3 regions of the Congzhengia sp. genome follow, and region 3 is predicted to be linked to each of the others. Evidence: predicted binding sites of a transcription regulator. Region 3 holds the regulator's gene; each other region holds the start of a gene.
The links. Region 3 encodes Rex, which represses fermentation and respiration genes when NADH is low (regulators of the CRP and FNR family bind a similar motif). Its sites were predicted from a motif close to ATTGTTAANNNNTTAACAAT; they were not measured.
Positions count from the first base shown of each region.

Region 1 (5,505 bases), on a different contig from region 3:
AGCGCGTTGCTCCACTGGGGCAGATAAAGCCCTTCAAAATCCTTCGGCTTTAACATCCGAACCTCATAGGGGCAGGGAAGCTCGCGCAATACATTTACATCCGGCAGAAAATATTCCGCCATGAAGCAAATTTTTATGCCAAAGGGCGCAAGGCTTTTCTCTAAAACGTGCAGACATGGCGTCTCAAAGCACTGTTCAATGGAATATTTGTTGATATAATCGCCTGCAAGCTCTGCGGCACGCTCGTCAACCGCGGCCACAATATTATTCCCGTAGGAAACCAGGCTGCAAAAAAACGGCAGCTCTAAATATTTTCTGGCCCGGGGATTTTTCTTTGAAATTACCACTTTGTTTTCCTGTTTTAAAAAATCTTCCGCGCTGCAGCCAATGTCAATGGCCGACTGTTTTCTGGCAATATCATAAATCTCTTTGTTTGTCATGTTGCCCTCCTTTTTAGATAGCAAAAAAGCGGAAGCCATTTGCTTCCGCTTTATCGTTACATTAGTTTGAAACGTCTTCAACATAAAGAATCCTAGCTCCGGTTTCATCCACCTTTGCCTCCTGCTTTGCGTCGGCCGCTTTCGGCTCTGTTTTGCCTTCCGCCTTCGGCTTGCCGCGTTCAGCAAAAAACTTCTGGGCAACCTGCGGGAACAGGGCGTAACTTAACACATCCTCCTCGCACTTTGCAATGCCCTTTGTTTCTTCTTTATATTTTTCAAGCTCCGGCGCAATTAAATCCGCCGGGCGAACTGTAATTACCTCGTCATCGCCAATGGCTTTCTTTCTCACTTCCTCGTTCACAGGAGCAGGAAGCCTGCCATATTCGCCGCGAAGTAAGCCCTTAGACTCTTTCGTAACCATCTTATACCGTTCCCCTGCAAGCACGTTTAAAACGGCCTGAGAACCAACAATCTGGCTGGTAGGAGTAACCAGCGGGGGATAGCCAAAGTCTTTTCTAACACGAGGAACTTCTTCTAAAACGTCGTAATATTTATCCTCAGCGTTGGCCTGCTTGAGCTGTGAAATCAGATTGGAAAGCATACCGCCGGGCACCTGATACAGCAGCGTATTGGTGTCTACCCGCAAAACCTTGGGATCTAAAATCCCTTCTGCCTGAAGCTTTGCCGCAACGCCTCTGAAGTGCGCCGCAGCTTTGCTTAACTTGGTTAAGTCAAGGCCTGTATCGCGGTCTGTTCCCTGCAAGGTTGCAACCAGGCTTTCCGTGGCCGGGTTCGAAGTACCGTTGCCCAAAGGCGACAGGGCGCAGTCCACAATGTCAACGCCGGCCTGTGACGCCATGAGATAGGTCATATCTCCCGTGCCGGTGGTATTATGCGTGTGCAGATGAATGGGAACGCCCACATTTTCCTTGAGCTTTTTCACCAGGCTGTATGCGTTAAAGGGCAGTAAAAGGTTTGCCATGTCTTTAATGCAGATTACGTCTGCGCCCATTTTTTCAAGCTCAATTGCCAGCTTCACAAAATAGTCCTCATTGTGCACCGGGCTAACGGTGTAGCTAAGCGCCGCCTCAACCATGCCGCCGTTTGCCTTTACAAACTTTATGGCGGCCTGCATGTTTCTGGTGTCGTTCAGCGCATCGAAAATTCGAACTACATCAATGCCGTTTTCAATGGATTTTCTGCAAAACGCCTCCACAACATCGTCCGCATAGTGTTTATATCCTAAAATATTCTGTCCGCGGAACAGCATTTGAAGCTTTGTTTTCGGCATTGCTTTTTTTAACGTTCTCAGCCGCTCCCATGGGTCTTCGTTCAAAAACCGCATGCACGCGTCAAACGTTGCGCCGCCCCAGCACTCTAAAGACCAATATCCAATATCGTCTAAAATTGAGCAAGCCGGCAGCATATCTTCAATTCTCATTCTGGTTGCCGCCTGGGACTGATGGGCGTCACGGAGAATGGTGTCAGTGATATATAACTTGTTTTTTGTGTTTGCCATAACGAAATCATGCCTTTCTCCCACAAAATTTACCGTTCCTTACCAGTGGGGCGATAAGGTGCGCCTAAGGCTTCGCTTTATCTCATGAACAGTGTTAAAAATGCACCGGCCGCAATTGCAGAGCCGATAACACCGGCAACATTGGGGCCCATGGCATGCATGAGAAGGAAGTTCCTCGGGTTTTCTTTCTGTCCCACAACCTGCGACACACGGGCCGCCATGGGAACAGCCGAAACACCGGCAGAGCCAATAAGCGGATTGATTTTGTTCTTTAAGAACAGGTTCATAATCTTCGCGAGCAGCACACCGCCCGCAGTTCCAAATCCAAATGCGACAACTCCCATGATAATAATCTGAATGGTCTTCATTGTCAGGAAAATGTCAGCCGTAGCAGTTGCGCCAACAGAAATACCCAAGAAAACAGTAACAATGTTCATCAGCTCGTTCTGAACGGTTTTACTCAAACGCTCGGCCACGCCGCATTCCCGCAGAAGGTTGCCAAGCATTAAGCTTCCGATTAATGCTGCGGCAGAGGGAAGAAGCAGCGAAACAAACGCTGTAACCACAATGGGGAATATAATTTTCTCCGTTTTGGAAACCTCGCGAAGCTGTTTCATTTCAATCATACGTTCCTTTTTCGTCGTTAACAGCTTCATAATCGGCGGCTGAATAACCGGAACCAGCGCCATGTAAGAATACGCCGCAACGGCTATCGGGCCAAGCAGTTCCGGCGCCAGCTTCGACGTAACAAAAATTGCCGTCGGGCCGTCTGCACCGCCGATGATGCCGGTTGACGCCGCTTCAAAAGGTGTAAATCCAAACAATATTCTTGTGCCAAAAAAGGTTAAGAAAATACCCAGCTGTGCAGCTGCGCCCAAAAGCAGGCTCTTGGGGTTTGCAATTAAAGGGCCAAAGTCCGTCATTGCGCCGACACCAATGAATATCAGACAGGGATAAATTCCCAGCTTTACGCCTAAGTATAAATAATCCAAAAGCCCCGGCGTAATGTTGCCCTTTCCGCCGAACATCTCCCAATGAACATGGCCGTCTGCAAATAATTCCGCATTATACATTCCTGCGCCGGGCAGGTTGGTGAGCAGCATACCAAATGCAATGGGGAGGAGCAGCAAGGGTTCAAACTTTTTCACAATTGCAAGATACATTAAAACAAAGGAAATTAAAATCATAATCAAAACTTTCCAGTTGTTTGCAATCAGTGCAAAGCCCGTGTCGCCTAAAAATCCCCCAATGGCCTTCATCAGCGACACTCCGCCGGCAGACTCCGTGTCTGCAAAAATGTTCTGCACTGTAACCATTTTAACGCTGGAAGCTGACTCCTGCGACAAATCAATGGTGCCGCCAGTTGCCGTTATGTACTGAAATACAAATCCCATCTGCGGCAAATTGCCTGTAAAATTTGTAACTTCTGCAGAAAGAATAATATCAACAGCGGCGCCTGCGGCAATTTCGCCGGTCATAATGCCGCCCTGATAGTTGTTAATTTTAATTTCAGACTCGTTGTAATCAAACTGCAAAACAGAGTCTGCAATGTCTTCATTGCCTGTATTTTCGATTGTTAAAGTAATTTTCTTATCCAAATCATTATAGTCTGCGGATTTCACAGCGATAACAGAAGACTCCGAATTATCTGCGCAAAATGCAGTGAGTGAACAGGAAAGAACAACTAAAACCAAAAGACAAGCAGAAAATATTTTTTTGCTCATGTTTTTAGCCCCTTCCCAATTATTCGATTGTGCAAAGCAGTGCGCCGCTTTCAACGGTCGCGCCTTTTGTAACGCCAACAGATGTAATTTTTCCGCTGCACGGTGCCATAATTTCATTTTCCATTTTCATTGCTTCTAAAACCATAAGAACCTGGCCCTCTTTTACGCTGTCGCCCACGTTCACGTTCACAGCTAAAATGTTGCCCGGCATCGGACATGTAACCTTTTCACCAGCGCCGGCTGCAGCAGGTGCAGCAGGTGCCTTTGGCGCTTCAGGTGCTGCTTTGGGAGCAGATTTTAATTCCTCTGCTTTAGCATTGCCGTCCATCAGTTCAATTGCAATTTCATAATCGGTTCCGTTTACATTTACTTTATACTTTTTCATCGTTTCAGTCATTTCCTTTCATTCCATAAATTGTTATTATGATAATTTTTTAATAGAAAGTACCCGAATTCCGGTTACGTCTGTGCCAAGTTCCTCCGCAATCACTGCAGAAACCGCCGCCACAAATTCGCCTTTATCCTGATAGCCGCCGCTTACAGCTGCAGGCGCCAAATTTCCTGCATCCTGCACTGCAGCAGTATCTGCGCCGTTGCCCTTGTCTTTAATCAGGCTTTTACACAGGGCGCCAACAATGCTGCAAATTAAAATGATGCATATAAGACCTACAAAAACAAGACCAAAACCGAAACCAAACACTGTAAAATCTCCAATTTGTTCCGCTGCCTTCAATGAAATTGTCATTACATGCCAACCTCCCTTCATAGATTTCGCCTTTACCGTCTGCATAAAACAAGCAGTTTCCACAACCTCTCCAGAAAAAGCCAATCCTATGCGCTTATATATCATTTTATCAAAATGACAAGAAAATATCAATATGAATTTACAAATTTTTATATTTTTGAATAAAAAAGCGAAAAAGTAAAAAAAAATAGGCCATTCCTATTGTAATTTTACTAAAAAACCGATATGATATTATATGAAAATGGATAAAGAAAGGCAAACGGCATGGATATTCTTACACAAATTGACAAGGACTTTTCATCAATGAGCAAACGGCACAAGCTAATCGCCGAATACATACGAAAAAATTACGATAAGGCTGCGTTTATGAACGTTGAACAGCTCTCTTTGGCGGCTGGGGTCAGTGAGGCCACGGTGGTGCGGTTTTCTTCAGAGCTTGGCTACGGAAAATATCAGCACTTTCAGCAGGCGCTGAAGGACTATGCAAAGTCCCGGCTGACCAGTGTTCAGCGCATGGACCGGGCCTATGACTTATACCGCGGCACAGACATTTTAACGTCTGTTCTAAACGCCGATATTGATAAAATTAAAACCACCCTTGCACAAATCGACCGCCAGGCGTTTCTCGGTGCCATCGACAAAATTTTAAACGCCGAAAATATTTATATTATCGGTCTGCGCAGCGCCTCCTCCCTGGCCGGGTTTTTAGGATACTATTTAAACCATATGTTTTCAAACATTCACCTGGTGAACACCGCCAGCGCAGGGGAAATTTTTGAGCAAATGTTCCGCGTGCAAAGCGGCGATGTAGTTATCGGCATCAGCTTCCCGCGGTATTCCCTTAGAACCGTGCGGGCACTGCGCTACGCAAAAAAAATGGGCGCGGCGGTAATTGGCGTTACCGACGGGGAAAACTCCCCTATTTTAGAGCTATCCGACCATACATTGCTTGCCAAAAGCGACATGGAGTCCTTTGTGGACTCTCTGGTTGCGCCGCTTTCTGTTTTAAATGCGCTGGTTGTGGCAATCGGAATGAAACGAAAGGACGAAGCCAGCAAAACATTAAAAAAACTGGAA
Region 1 is NZ_JAXUNN010000030.1:75,412-80,916, forward strand. It holds gene WIG73_RS06390 (GNAT family N-acetyltransferase) at 1-440, opposite strand, end outside; gene WIG73_RS06395 (oxaloacetate decarboxylase subunit alpha) at 502-1,959, opposite strand; gene WIG73_RS06400 (sodium ion-translocating decarboxylase subunit beta) at 2,037-3,218, opposite strand; gene WIG73_RS06405 (biotin/lipoyl-containing protein) at 3,703-4,068, opposite strand; gene WIG73_RS06410 (OadG family transporter subunit) at 4,105-4,428, opposite strand; gene WIG73_RS06415 (MurR/RpiR family transcriptional regulator) at 4,693-5,505, shown strand, end outside.
Region 1: a site for Rex is predicted at 4,542-4,561, ahead of WIG73_RS06410 (OadG family transporter subunit). Genes of this name have one in related genera too.

Region 2 (5,505 bases), on a different contig from region 3:
ACATTCTTTTTTATCTTTAGAAACTTGTGCTCTTAAAAGCGGTTTTTCTTCTCTGCAATATTTCAGTCGAGTTTTTAAAAAAATGGAGGGCATATCTCCCGGAAAATATAGAAAAGAAAAGCTGAATGATTAAAATTTTTCAGCTTTTCTTACTGTTTTCTTTATTTAGCCAGGGGGCTGTTACGATACCTCCTGCGGTACTCCGTGGGAGTAATTCCCTCAAGGCGTTTAAAGCTGGAGCTAAAGTAAGAAAAACTGCCAAACCCGGTTGACAAGGCAATTTCAGAAAGGGCAGAATCACTGCCGGACAAAAGCTTTTTTGCTAACGACAGCCGCCGCTTTAAAATATATTCCCCCGGCGTCATGCCCACGGTCCTTTTAAACTTGTGGCAAATGTGATATTTGCTCACAAACGTGTGCTTTTCAATGTCGTCCAGCGTGATTTTCGCCGTAATGTTCTGGTCAATGTAAGACAGCACCGAGGAAATTATTCCGCCAAAATCAGGTGAAACCTGGGAGGCAGAAGCTGTGCAGGCTGAAAAAAGAGCAAGCAGTGCGCCGGCAAACAGAAGGTTTTTGTGTTCCTTTGCGTTGTAAACAGACTCAAAGTCTCTTTCAACCCGTTCGGCAGCCAGAGAATCAAGACGCACTGCGCCCTTTTGCAAAAGCATGGGCAGCAGTTCCGGCTCTTTTGCGGAGGCAAGCAATCTGTTGAGATATTCTTTGGGCAGATTTAAAATGGTTCTTACATATTCTGTGCCAGTGTCCGGCGTAACGCTGTGCACGTCCTCTCCGTTGATTATGTAAAACGTGCCGGGCGTCAGCGGAAATAACCTTGCGCCAATCATTACGCGCCCGCGTCCGTTCGTTACGAAAAGCAATTCAAATTCGTCCGGATGCACATGTTTTTTTCCGGAGAGCTGGTTAGGCCCTGACTGCCGGTAAATAAATTTTTCGTAATGTTCCACAAAACCGCCTCCTTCTTAAAATTTTATCACAAAGCAAATAGAAAAGCAATATTTTTAAAATATGTACCAATATTAAGATATTATTTTCAGAATAATAAAATTAAAATAAAAGGGAAAGGAGTGTTATGCATGCTCGAAATGGAATGCAGCTGCGTACAAAAAAAACATACCGCACCGGTGAAAACCGTAGAGGTTGGAGAACACGCAGTTGAAAAAATAGGCGAAATTCTGTCAGAATATAAAAGCATATTTTTAGTAGCGGATGAAAACACCTATCAGGCCGCGGGGAAGCGGACAGAGGCGCTTTTAAAAGAAAAAGGGATATTATCCCACACCTTTCTTTTAGAGGCAGGGGCGCTCCCCACCGACAAGAACGTTGGACGGGTTCTGATTGAAGCAGGGTGGGACGAAGATATCTACGACATTAACCACTTTTCCAATAACCCGGACTTTATTTTGGCCGTAGGCTCAGGCTCTGTAAACGACATTTGCAGAATGGTAAGCTACCGGCTGGGGATTGAATATGGAATTTTGGGCACCGCTCCGTCTATGGACGGGTTTGCGTCGGTGGTTGCACCTTTAATTGTGGGGAACAAAAAAATTGTTTATACCTGCTCCATTGCACGCCACATCATCATTGATTTAAACATTGCCGCCGCAGCGCCGAAAGAGCTGCTTATGGCCGGCGTAGGCGATATGATTGGAAAGTATATAGCCATTTTAGACTGGGAACTCTCCCGTATGATGACCGGGGAATATTACTGCGAAAAGGTGGCCGATATGGTAATTCAGGCCACAAAAACTTGTATTGAATCCTCTGAAAAGCTGTTTGAACGCGATATTTATACCATCAAAAACACAGTGGACGGACTGATTTTGTCAGGCCTGGGCATTGCATATACCGGCAGTTCGCGGCCGGCCTCCGGCACCGAGCACATGATTGGGCAGACCTGGGAGGTTATGGATTTGGAGGAGGGCAAAACGCCTAACCTACACGGCATTGAGGTGGGTGAGGCCACCTTTGTTGCTATGGTGATGTATGAGCGGCTTTACAGGGAAACCCAGGACGAAACGGTGAAAGCATTAATTAAAAAATATTTGCCGCTGTTCTATGAAGTGGAAACGCTGCAAAAAACGCTGAGGCTGCCGTTTACGGTAACAGACAGAAAACGGTATGTAGAAGGCGTGCTGCGGGGGCGCGCATTTCGCGAGCGTTACACCCTTTTAGAATATCTGCACCGGTTCGGAAAACTTGAGGATTATGCCGAACAGTCCTATGACGAGGTTATGAAAAAGTATTGCCTTAACAAATAAAAAAGCATACCGCCTTTTGGCGGCATGCTTTTGATTTTAAGAATAAATTAATTCAAAGAAATGAAATGGAACGTATGCTTTCCCATCGTATAGATATGGCTGGACCTCTTTTTCATAGAAGGCTCCATTCGTAAGCAACGATCCGCCGGCAAGATAAGTAAACGCTGTTTTTTCCCCATTTAACAGAATATCTCCTGTAATCATGTTATAAATTTCCTTGTAAACCGGTTCGTGATATTTGACGGTATCAAGGGAAATGCTAATTTCATGTTTTTCATTATTTGTTTCAAAAACAAAGTTGCCGTTCTGAAAACAATAATTAATTCCTAATATTTCAACAATTTGGTCAACGTCTACAAAAATATTGCTTTTATACTCATATGCTTCAATCGCATCAATTTTGCAATGCTTTCCGTCAATGACCAAATCCGCAACGCCTATCGTGGAGCAAATGGAACTGTATTGGGAAAGAGCCATATCCTGAAAGCTGTTATAGGAAATGGCAAAGTCAAACTGATCGGTTGCATACATCAATTTACAGCTTGTAGCGCCGTGCGGTCCGCCAAAAGGGTAAAGATACACATAGGGCTGACCAAAGTCTGAGTTTTCCGGGTTTGTCACCTCTCCCAGTTCAACAGTGGTATAGCCGCTGTGAAATATTCCGTCCTGCACAAGACCACCCCTTTTCATAGCATGCAGCAGATACCGTACTTCGCCCTGCTTTGCAAGATAAGTGACGGCGTTTTCATCCTCACGGGTGTCTAAAACTTCAAAGTTATCAGAAACATACTGTTTGGCTTCTTCATAAGTCAGCATTTCAGCCAGGTCTTTTGTGTGCTTGTAAAGAGTATGGAACTGGAACTGAGCAACAAATCCGCCTTCGCCATCCAACACAAGATTTCCGGCGTATTCGCCGTTCATATAAACAGGCTTGATTCGATAAGCATCACGCAAGAAGTTTTCTGAAAACTCCGTTTCCAGTGTGCACTGGTAGGGATTTAGCTGGTCGAACGTACAGGAAAGCTGATCGTCTTTCAAGAAAAATTTCAACTTATAGTTGGGGAAATGATTCAACCAGTCAAAGTCATCTTGTAGGTAGGTCTCAAGCGAAACTGTGCGGTTTGCCTCATCCCATTTAAAATTACATAAATAATTAGAATAACCAAACTGAAAATTCTGGCTTGTTTCGTCCACGGTTCCTAAATCTTCAATACACACTGCTGTTCTTCCGCCGATGTTATAGCCGGGAACCTCATGGCCATTGAAGTACACCTGAATGTCGGTGGCATAAACGTTTCCTAGTATAGTGCCAGTCTGTCCGCGGGGAGCATCGTAACTGCCAAAGCCTTTTCTTCCGTCGCTTGATACGGTGAGAATCCGCTTCTCGTCATTATAGCTCCAGATAAACCCGTAACTGCGCTCGTTATGTTCCCAGTCGTACAAATCCTCAACAAAAATAGCCGTCTTACCGCCAATGTTATACGAGTCAATTTGCTTGCCGTTTACATAGGCTAAAATGTCCGTAGAATAAATGTTACCAACAACAGTTTCCGCCGCTGAGACCGCAGAAACGGAGTTCAGAAAAAGAAATACCAAAATCAGAGACAAAAGCTTTTTCATTTTCACCATCTCCGTAAAAGATTAATATTTATAAATTGCCACTTCCCGATTTTCCGGCACCCAGTACACTTCGCAGTGCAGGCTTTCCGCAATGGCGCGGATGGGCACCATGGTTCTGTCGCCAATGATTCTGGCAGGCACGTCTAAGGTGATAACATCACCGGGAACAAACAGCTTGTCCGAGCCGATTTGAAGGCTTACAACCGTGCCGTCCGGCCCTTGAGCGTGAACGGTGCTGGTGCTTTCGTCCCATAAAATGGAGGCGCCTAAAGCCTCCAAAGCGGCGCGCATGGGGACCAGCGTCCGGTCATCTACAATTTGAGGCGGCACGTCACACGCCACCGGGCTGCCGTTAAAGGTCAGTGTAATAGGCGTTTCCTCTGCAGATGCCGTGAAAACGAACAGGGAAGCTACTGCTGTAATCGTTAATAAAAGAGTTATAATTTTTTTCATAAAAAACGTCACCTTTCTATCCTTTGTTATACTACTTATTATAAGCGCGGGGAGCCATTGTGTCAATTGTAATTATTTAAAAATGTCCGATTAATGTCCGATTTAGATAAATTTATGTCCGAAATTGGTATTGAAGTATAAAGAACGCCATTGTATACTAAAATTAATTTTAAAGAGAGAGAGGGATGCAAAATGAAAAAAATTGCTGTGATGTTTTTGTCGTTTTTTATACTGGTTTCCTGGTGCATATCCGGCTTTGCGGCGTCATCTAAGGCGCATGATGAACAAGGCTGGTTTGCAAATAGTTTTGAGTCGGCGGCAGATTTATCAGATGCAAAAATCAACCTAGCGGGAAATACCTTTGAAACCCCGGGCGTCGCTGATACTGCAGGCGCAATGAACATGCAGTTTCGGGCAGACAGGAAAAACTATCAGCCGTCGATCGGGCTGAAAAATTTAATGTTTACGCCGGGCCGGGAATATGTTTTGAGCACATGGATCAAATTTAACAACGCCGAAGTGATAAAAGCGCCCAAACTGCGGTTTATGCTGTTTTATACCAGAAGGGACAACCCGGATATGTTGGTCTATAAGGATGCTGCACTGAGTGAGATTTATACAGACCGCTTTGAAACTGCGGCAATGATTGATATGTCGCCGGAGGATGCGGGTCTTGTTTCTGCCGACGGGACGTGTACGCCGGGCTGGCACAAGGTTTCCATTCCATTCACGCCGCAGTCGCAGATGCTTTGGAACGCTTATATGGACGAAAGCAAAATGGCAGAATATAAAGCACAAATTCTGTTCCGGTTCGGTGCGGTATCCGATGCGGTAAACGACCCCAGGAATTTTACGGAGGACTATGTGTCTTCAATTAATGCGGAGGCAGACACGCCCGAATATTATAACAGCCTTTACATGGACATATCCTTTGATGATTTAACAATAGAGCCGAAGGAGCCGGAAGAAAAACCCCCCTTCGGCATACAAAACGTGACCAGCAGCGCAGAAGGCGCGCTTTTTATGGGACAGACCATCACGATTCATTCTGATGTGGCCGGGAGCGGCCTCGTTAAAACCGTGGTTACCCGAATCTGCCAGGAAAAGGACGGAAAAAAAGCAGCGGTTTGCACCTTAAACGGCCTGCCTG
Region 2 is NZ_JAXUNN010000028.1:45,840-51,344, forward strand. It holds gene WIG73_RS05645 (AraC family transcriptional regulator) at 1-133, shown strand, start outside; gene WIG73_RS05650 (AraC family transcriptional regulator) at 162-968, opposite strand; gene WIG73_RS05655 (sn-glycerol-1-phosphate dehydrogenase) at 1,098-2,282, shown strand; gene WIG73_RS05660 (hypothetical protein) at 2,319-3,902, opposite strand; gene WIG73_RS05665 (copper amine oxidase N-terminal domain-containing protein) at 3,924-4,355, opposite strand; gene WIG73_RS05670 (SGNH/GDSL hydrolase family protein) at 4,548-5,505, shown strand, end outside.
Region 2: a site for Rex is predicted at 980-999, ahead of WIG73_RS05655 (sn-glycerol-1-phosphate dehydrogenase). Genes of this name have one in related genera too.

Region 3 (5,505 bases):
GTCGAACAGCTGAACCCAGCTGTGGGCCATGGTGCCCAAAGCCGGGATTCCGTCCATGCGCTCAGAAATGGTGCAGGCCGTTCCGCAGCAGCCGGCAATATACGCCGCCCGCGCGCCGTAAATCGCGCCGTCATAGCCCTGGGCCCGGCGGGAGCCAAACTCCATCACTGCTCTGCCCTCTGCGGCGCGGACAATGCGGTTTGCCTTTGTTGCAATCAGCGACTGGTGGTTAATGGAAAGCAGAACCATGGTTTCGATAAACTGCGCCTGAATCACCGGCCCGCGGACGGTTATGATCGGCTCGTGGGGAAAAATCGGCGTTCCCTCGGGAATCCCCCAAACGTCGCATTCAAATTGAAACTCTTTTAAATAGGTTAAAAATGCTTCACTGAAAATGTTTTTGCTCCTTAAAAATGCAATATCTTCCTCGCTGAACTCTAACTGTTCAATATAGTCAATCAGCTGTTTTAAACCTGCCATAATTGCAAAACCGCCGTCGTCCGGCACTTTTCGAAAAAACATGTCGAAATAGGCAATTTCGTCCTTTAATCCATGCTCAAAATATCCGTTGGCCATGGTCAGTTCATAAAAGTCAGTGAGCAGGGTTAAATTTTCAATATTCATTTTAAAGACTCCCATCTAAGCTCTTTCGTTAAAAGCTTTCGTTTACAATTTTATTCATTTCGTTCCGCTTCAAATCAATTTGGCGGCAGAGCTGAAACTGGTTTCTCGCTCTGTCTAAATTATGGTTTCTGTATTTTGTTTTAAAATATGTATCCCCGTTTAAAAAGTCTGCCAAAAAGCGGATTCCGCACTCGTATGTCATAAGCTTTGCCGAAAACGCCAAAAGCTCTTTTTCCGCCGGTGTTATGGTGTTTTTCAGTTCCGAAGCAAACCCTTTGGTAAAGGCCTCAAACAGGTTTAAATCAAAAACCACCTTGTCAATGTCTGTTTCGTCCTCTGCGGCGGTGTTGGCGCCGAACCTGAGGGCGTCGCCAAAGTCATATAAAAGGGAGCCGGGCATTACCGTATCTAAATCAATTACGCAAATCCCCTCACCGGTTTTCTCATCAAACAAAACATTGTTCAGCTTGGTGTCGTTATGTGTTACGCGGCATGGAACGGCGCTTTCTGCAATTGCGCCGCAAACGATGCCCGCCTCAGGCACCTGCTTCATGGCATATTCTAATTCAGGTGCACACTCCTTCACCCTGCCGCAGCAATCGCTGTTAATTGCATCGTTTAATTGTTTCACACGGTTTGGTGTGTCGTGAAACTGTTGAATTGTTTCATAAAGCTGTTCCGCCGGAAAGTCCGCCAGCATGTTCTGGAACCGGCCAAAGGTTTTTGCCGCCTCATAAAATTGCGCCGGTTTTGAAACAGTTTCAACCGTAATGCTGTTTTCAATAAAACGATAAACCCGAAAACAGTCGCCGTCGCCGTCTTTAAAATAAGGAGCACCGTCTGCTGTTTTCAAGAAATGAAGCGTTCCCCTGTCTGCGTCGCCGTTTGACGTCTTAAGTTTTAAGCGAAGATGAGAGGTCACGCGAAAAATGTTGCTCATAACCTCATCCGGTTTTTTAAAAACCTCTGTATTAATCCGCTGCAACACACAGGGACGGCCGTCTTTTTCTGCACTGTAGGTGTCGTTAATGTGGCCTCCGCCAAAGGATATGCCCTCCGATTTAATTCCGAAGGCGCCGCAAATATCTGATAAATAACGTTCAATCATATTGAATAATCCTCTTCATTTTTTATAGAATTCATATAGTCCTCTACGTTTATCACCGTGCCCGAACGCCTTGAATGTTCTGCGGCAAAGGCAATATAGTGGTTTTTTAAGGAGCGTTCCACCGTGCAAATGTTTTTGCCGGCTTCCCCATTGGCAATGTAGTTATAAAATGCTTCCATAATTCCCTCGTCGCCGCCGCTGTGCCCTCCGGCCTGCCCCTCTCCGCCCATTGCGGCATAATCATATTCGGAAACGGATTTGTCCGCAAACGTATAAATTTGAATGGGCTTGTTGTCTTCTAAGCGCGCTTCAATTTCACCTTTCGTTCCCATAATGTGAATGGTTCGGCCTCCCTTGTTAAAGGCGCACATGGTAAACGAAACGGTAACGCCTCCGTCAAACAGCAGGTTCACCACCTGGTGGTCTACTACATTGTTATCGCACCGAAACACACATTTGCCATATTGTGTGGAAGATATTGCTTTTTTCACGTCATCGTCATTCGGGTTCACCATTTTTGTGCTGGCAGAACGGAACCAGTCGCTGTCGCTTTTTAAGTAAAGCTTCACAGCGTTATAGGGACAGGTTTCTCCCACAGGGCAGCCCTCAATGCAATAATCCGGCGCACCGTTGGGCGCATTTTTTTCAGTAAAATAAGTTAAGCTGCCAAAAGACTGCACCTGTCTGCATTCTGTTCCAATCAGCCACTGCAGAATATCCATGTCGTGACAGGATTTTTGCAGCAGCATAAACGAGCTTTTTGCCTCGTTTCCCCAGTTGCCGCGGACAAAGCTGTGGCTCTGATGTTCATTGCCAACACACTCAATTTGGGATATGGAAACAACCTCCCCAATTTTGCCGCTGTCGATAATCTCTTTCAAGGCAACAAAAAAAGGTGTAAACCGCAGAACGTGGCAGACCAAAATGCGTGAACCCATTTTTTCTGCAAGGCTGGTTATGGCCTCGCACTCCCTTGGCGTGGGAGCAATGGGTTTTTCCAGCAAAATATCGTAGCCCACACGAATTGCTTCCATGACAGGTTCAAAATGGTCCCTGTCCATGGTGGCAATAATCGCAACATCCGCAATTTTACCCTTTTCTAAAAGTGGTTTATAGTCTGTAAAACAAAGCCCGTTTGAAAGCGCGTGTTTTTTCTTAATATAATTTCTTCTGCTGTCTGCCGGCTCTGCCACGGCTACAAGTTCAAATTTATCTCGGTTTTCCGCAATAAAGTCTGTGTATGTAATTCCGCGCAGCCCGGCTCCAATCAGGATTGCTTTTAACTTTTTCATTTTCTCACCATCCAAAACAAACTAACTCAATTTTAACATAATTATCCTTATTTTACAATAAAATTAACAGATTTATTTAAAAAAATATTAAATTTTTGAAATTATGTTTCACATTGCTTTTATTTATGATATAATATTATAAACGCTAAGAGAATAAAACATATCTTTAAAGGAGGTTTTTTAAATGGATAATTTTTTCTCAGAAATCAAAAATACAGCCGATAAAGTGGCGAAAAAGTCCAGCGAGCTTGTAGAAATGTCGAAAGTGAAGCTCAGCATGGTAAACACGAAATCGGAAATTGGAACAAACTTTAAGGTTTTAGGCGAACTGGTTTACCTTTCTCAAAAAGACGGAGCTGAACCGGATACAAAAAAAATTGAAGAAACAATTGCAAAAATTAACGAGCTTTACGATCGTCTTGACGAGCTTTCTGAGGTTAGCTCAACATTAAAAAATGAAAAAATTTGTCCTAACTGCACGAAAAGCAACCCGGCTGACGCGCAGTTCTGCTCTGGCTGCGGCTATAAATTTACAAACAACGACCCAGATGATGACGATTTAAATGTGGAAGAAATTACTGAGGTCGATGTGGTTTAAAATTTTTTATTGACAAATGTGAAGAATTACCTTATAATATTATCTTGTAGGTTTTGTGAAATGTAGGTGGAAAAGTGAAAAGTGAACAGAATGAAGTGCCTATGGTTGTCATTAAGCGCCTACCTAGATATTACCGATATTTAGGCGAATTGATGAAACAAGGTGTGAACCGGATATCCTCTGCGGCGCTCAGCGAAAAAATGGGCGTTACGGCCTCTCAAATCAGACAGGATTTTAACTGTTTTGGCGGGTTCGGACAACAGGGTTACGGCTATAATGTTCCAAACCTATATGCTGAAATCGGAGAAATTTTAGGACTAAATCATGGATATTCTTTGATTATTATTGGCGCAGGAAATATGGGACATGCGCTGGTAAATTATGCAAATCTTGAAAAGCGCGGGTTTAAAGTAATCGGCATTTTTGACAATGATGCAAAAAAAATTGGAACCACAATTAAAGGTATTGTTGTCAGCGATATTTCGAAATTGGAAGATTTTTGTAAGCAAAATATCGTTGACATTGCTGCCCTGTCGCTGCCGCGGAGTGAAGTAAGGGACATTGCAAAACGTTTGATTTCTGCTGGCATTAAGGGACTTTGGAATTTTTCATATACAGAAATTGCGGTTCCAGACGACGTTGCTATAGAGAATGTGCATTTAAGCGACAGTTTAATGACATTATCCTACAAAATTACAAAGATAAACGAAAATTAAATAGAAAAGGTTTGAAAAACAAACCTTTTCATGCGTCTGTAGCTCAGTGGATAGAGCACCGGCCTCCGACGCCGGGTGCCGTAGGTTCAAATCCTATCAGGCGCACCAAGCTTTAAGGTCTCGAATTCAATGTTTCTTTGAGTTTGTGGCCTTTTCCTTTTCAATAATTTATAACCAAAATTAATTTAACGTTCGTGTCATTGTAAAAATGTATTAATCGGAATTCATATCACAATATTGCTTTTTCCGCGATACTTAACTTCAGCATCCCGCCGCGCACTGACCGCATCCCCGTAGTTTTTAAAATAGCCAATAAAAACGGTTTTATATTTGCCTACGCTGATTTCAACTTTCCATTTTCGGTTTCGCAGTATCCATTTTACACCCGGGATTTTTTTATCTACCGTGTCACTCCTCTTGATTTCTGGGAATTCAATATAACCTTTTGGATTACTATGAAATGTCTTGTCGCAAGCTCTGACAAAACGGCATATTTCAACAAATCTTGATAGTACAACACCAACCATGCTGGACGAGAGTTTATAAATCTTAGCAAGTTGTGTCCGTTCAAGCTCAGTTCCGTTATAAATGCTGGCAATCCATGTCTGAATTAAGCTTTTATCCCGGTCTAATTTTACACCTGCAAAGGCTGACTGAATAATATAGTCAAGATATGTCTGATCAATAAACTTTTTAATATTGCAATCGTTGCATTGAATAATATTATATTTATCAGTATCGCTTCCATTATCAATTACAGCATCTAATGAGGCAACGCTAAGGGCATTCTTAACTTTAAGATACCAATCATATCTAAGCCCTGCTTCTTGAAGTAAATAATTCAAATGTTTTTCAGAAACATTTGAATTGACTGCAATAATTCTTTTTGCCTCCACGTAATTGCGCCACTGATTGCTGCTAATTTTTATAACATTCAGTTTTTCAAACAGATTAGCCATTTCGTAGCGTATATACGCACAGATTGTATCAACAAATTCCTTTTGATTAAATTCCTTTGGCTCACGTTTATAATAAGCTTTTATTCCCTTCCAAAGTCCAATCAGCCCTACTTGACAAAGTTCATCTTTCATCTCAGGCTTCACTCGGTGGTATGTATGATTAATTATTTTATTGATATAAACCTTATATTCATTCATTAATTTCTCT
Region 3 is NZ_JAXUNN010000017.1:12,887-18,391, forward strand. It holds gene WIG73_RS03185 (nicotinate phosphoribosyltransferase) at 1-624, opposite strand, end outside; gene WIG73_RS03190 (aminoglycoside phosphotransferase family protein) at 653-1,732, opposite strand; gene WIG73_RS03195 (Gfo/Idh/MocA family oxidoreductase) at 1,729-3,024, opposite strand; gene WIG73_RS03200 (zinc ribbon domain-containing protein) at 3,209-3,622, shown strand; gene WIG73_RS03205 (redox-sensing transcriptional repressor Rex) at 3,697-4,338, shown strand; tRNA gene WIG73_RS03210 (tRNA-Arg) at 4,371-4,446, shown strand; gene WIG73_RS03215 (hypothetical protein) at 4,563-5,505, opposite strand, start outside.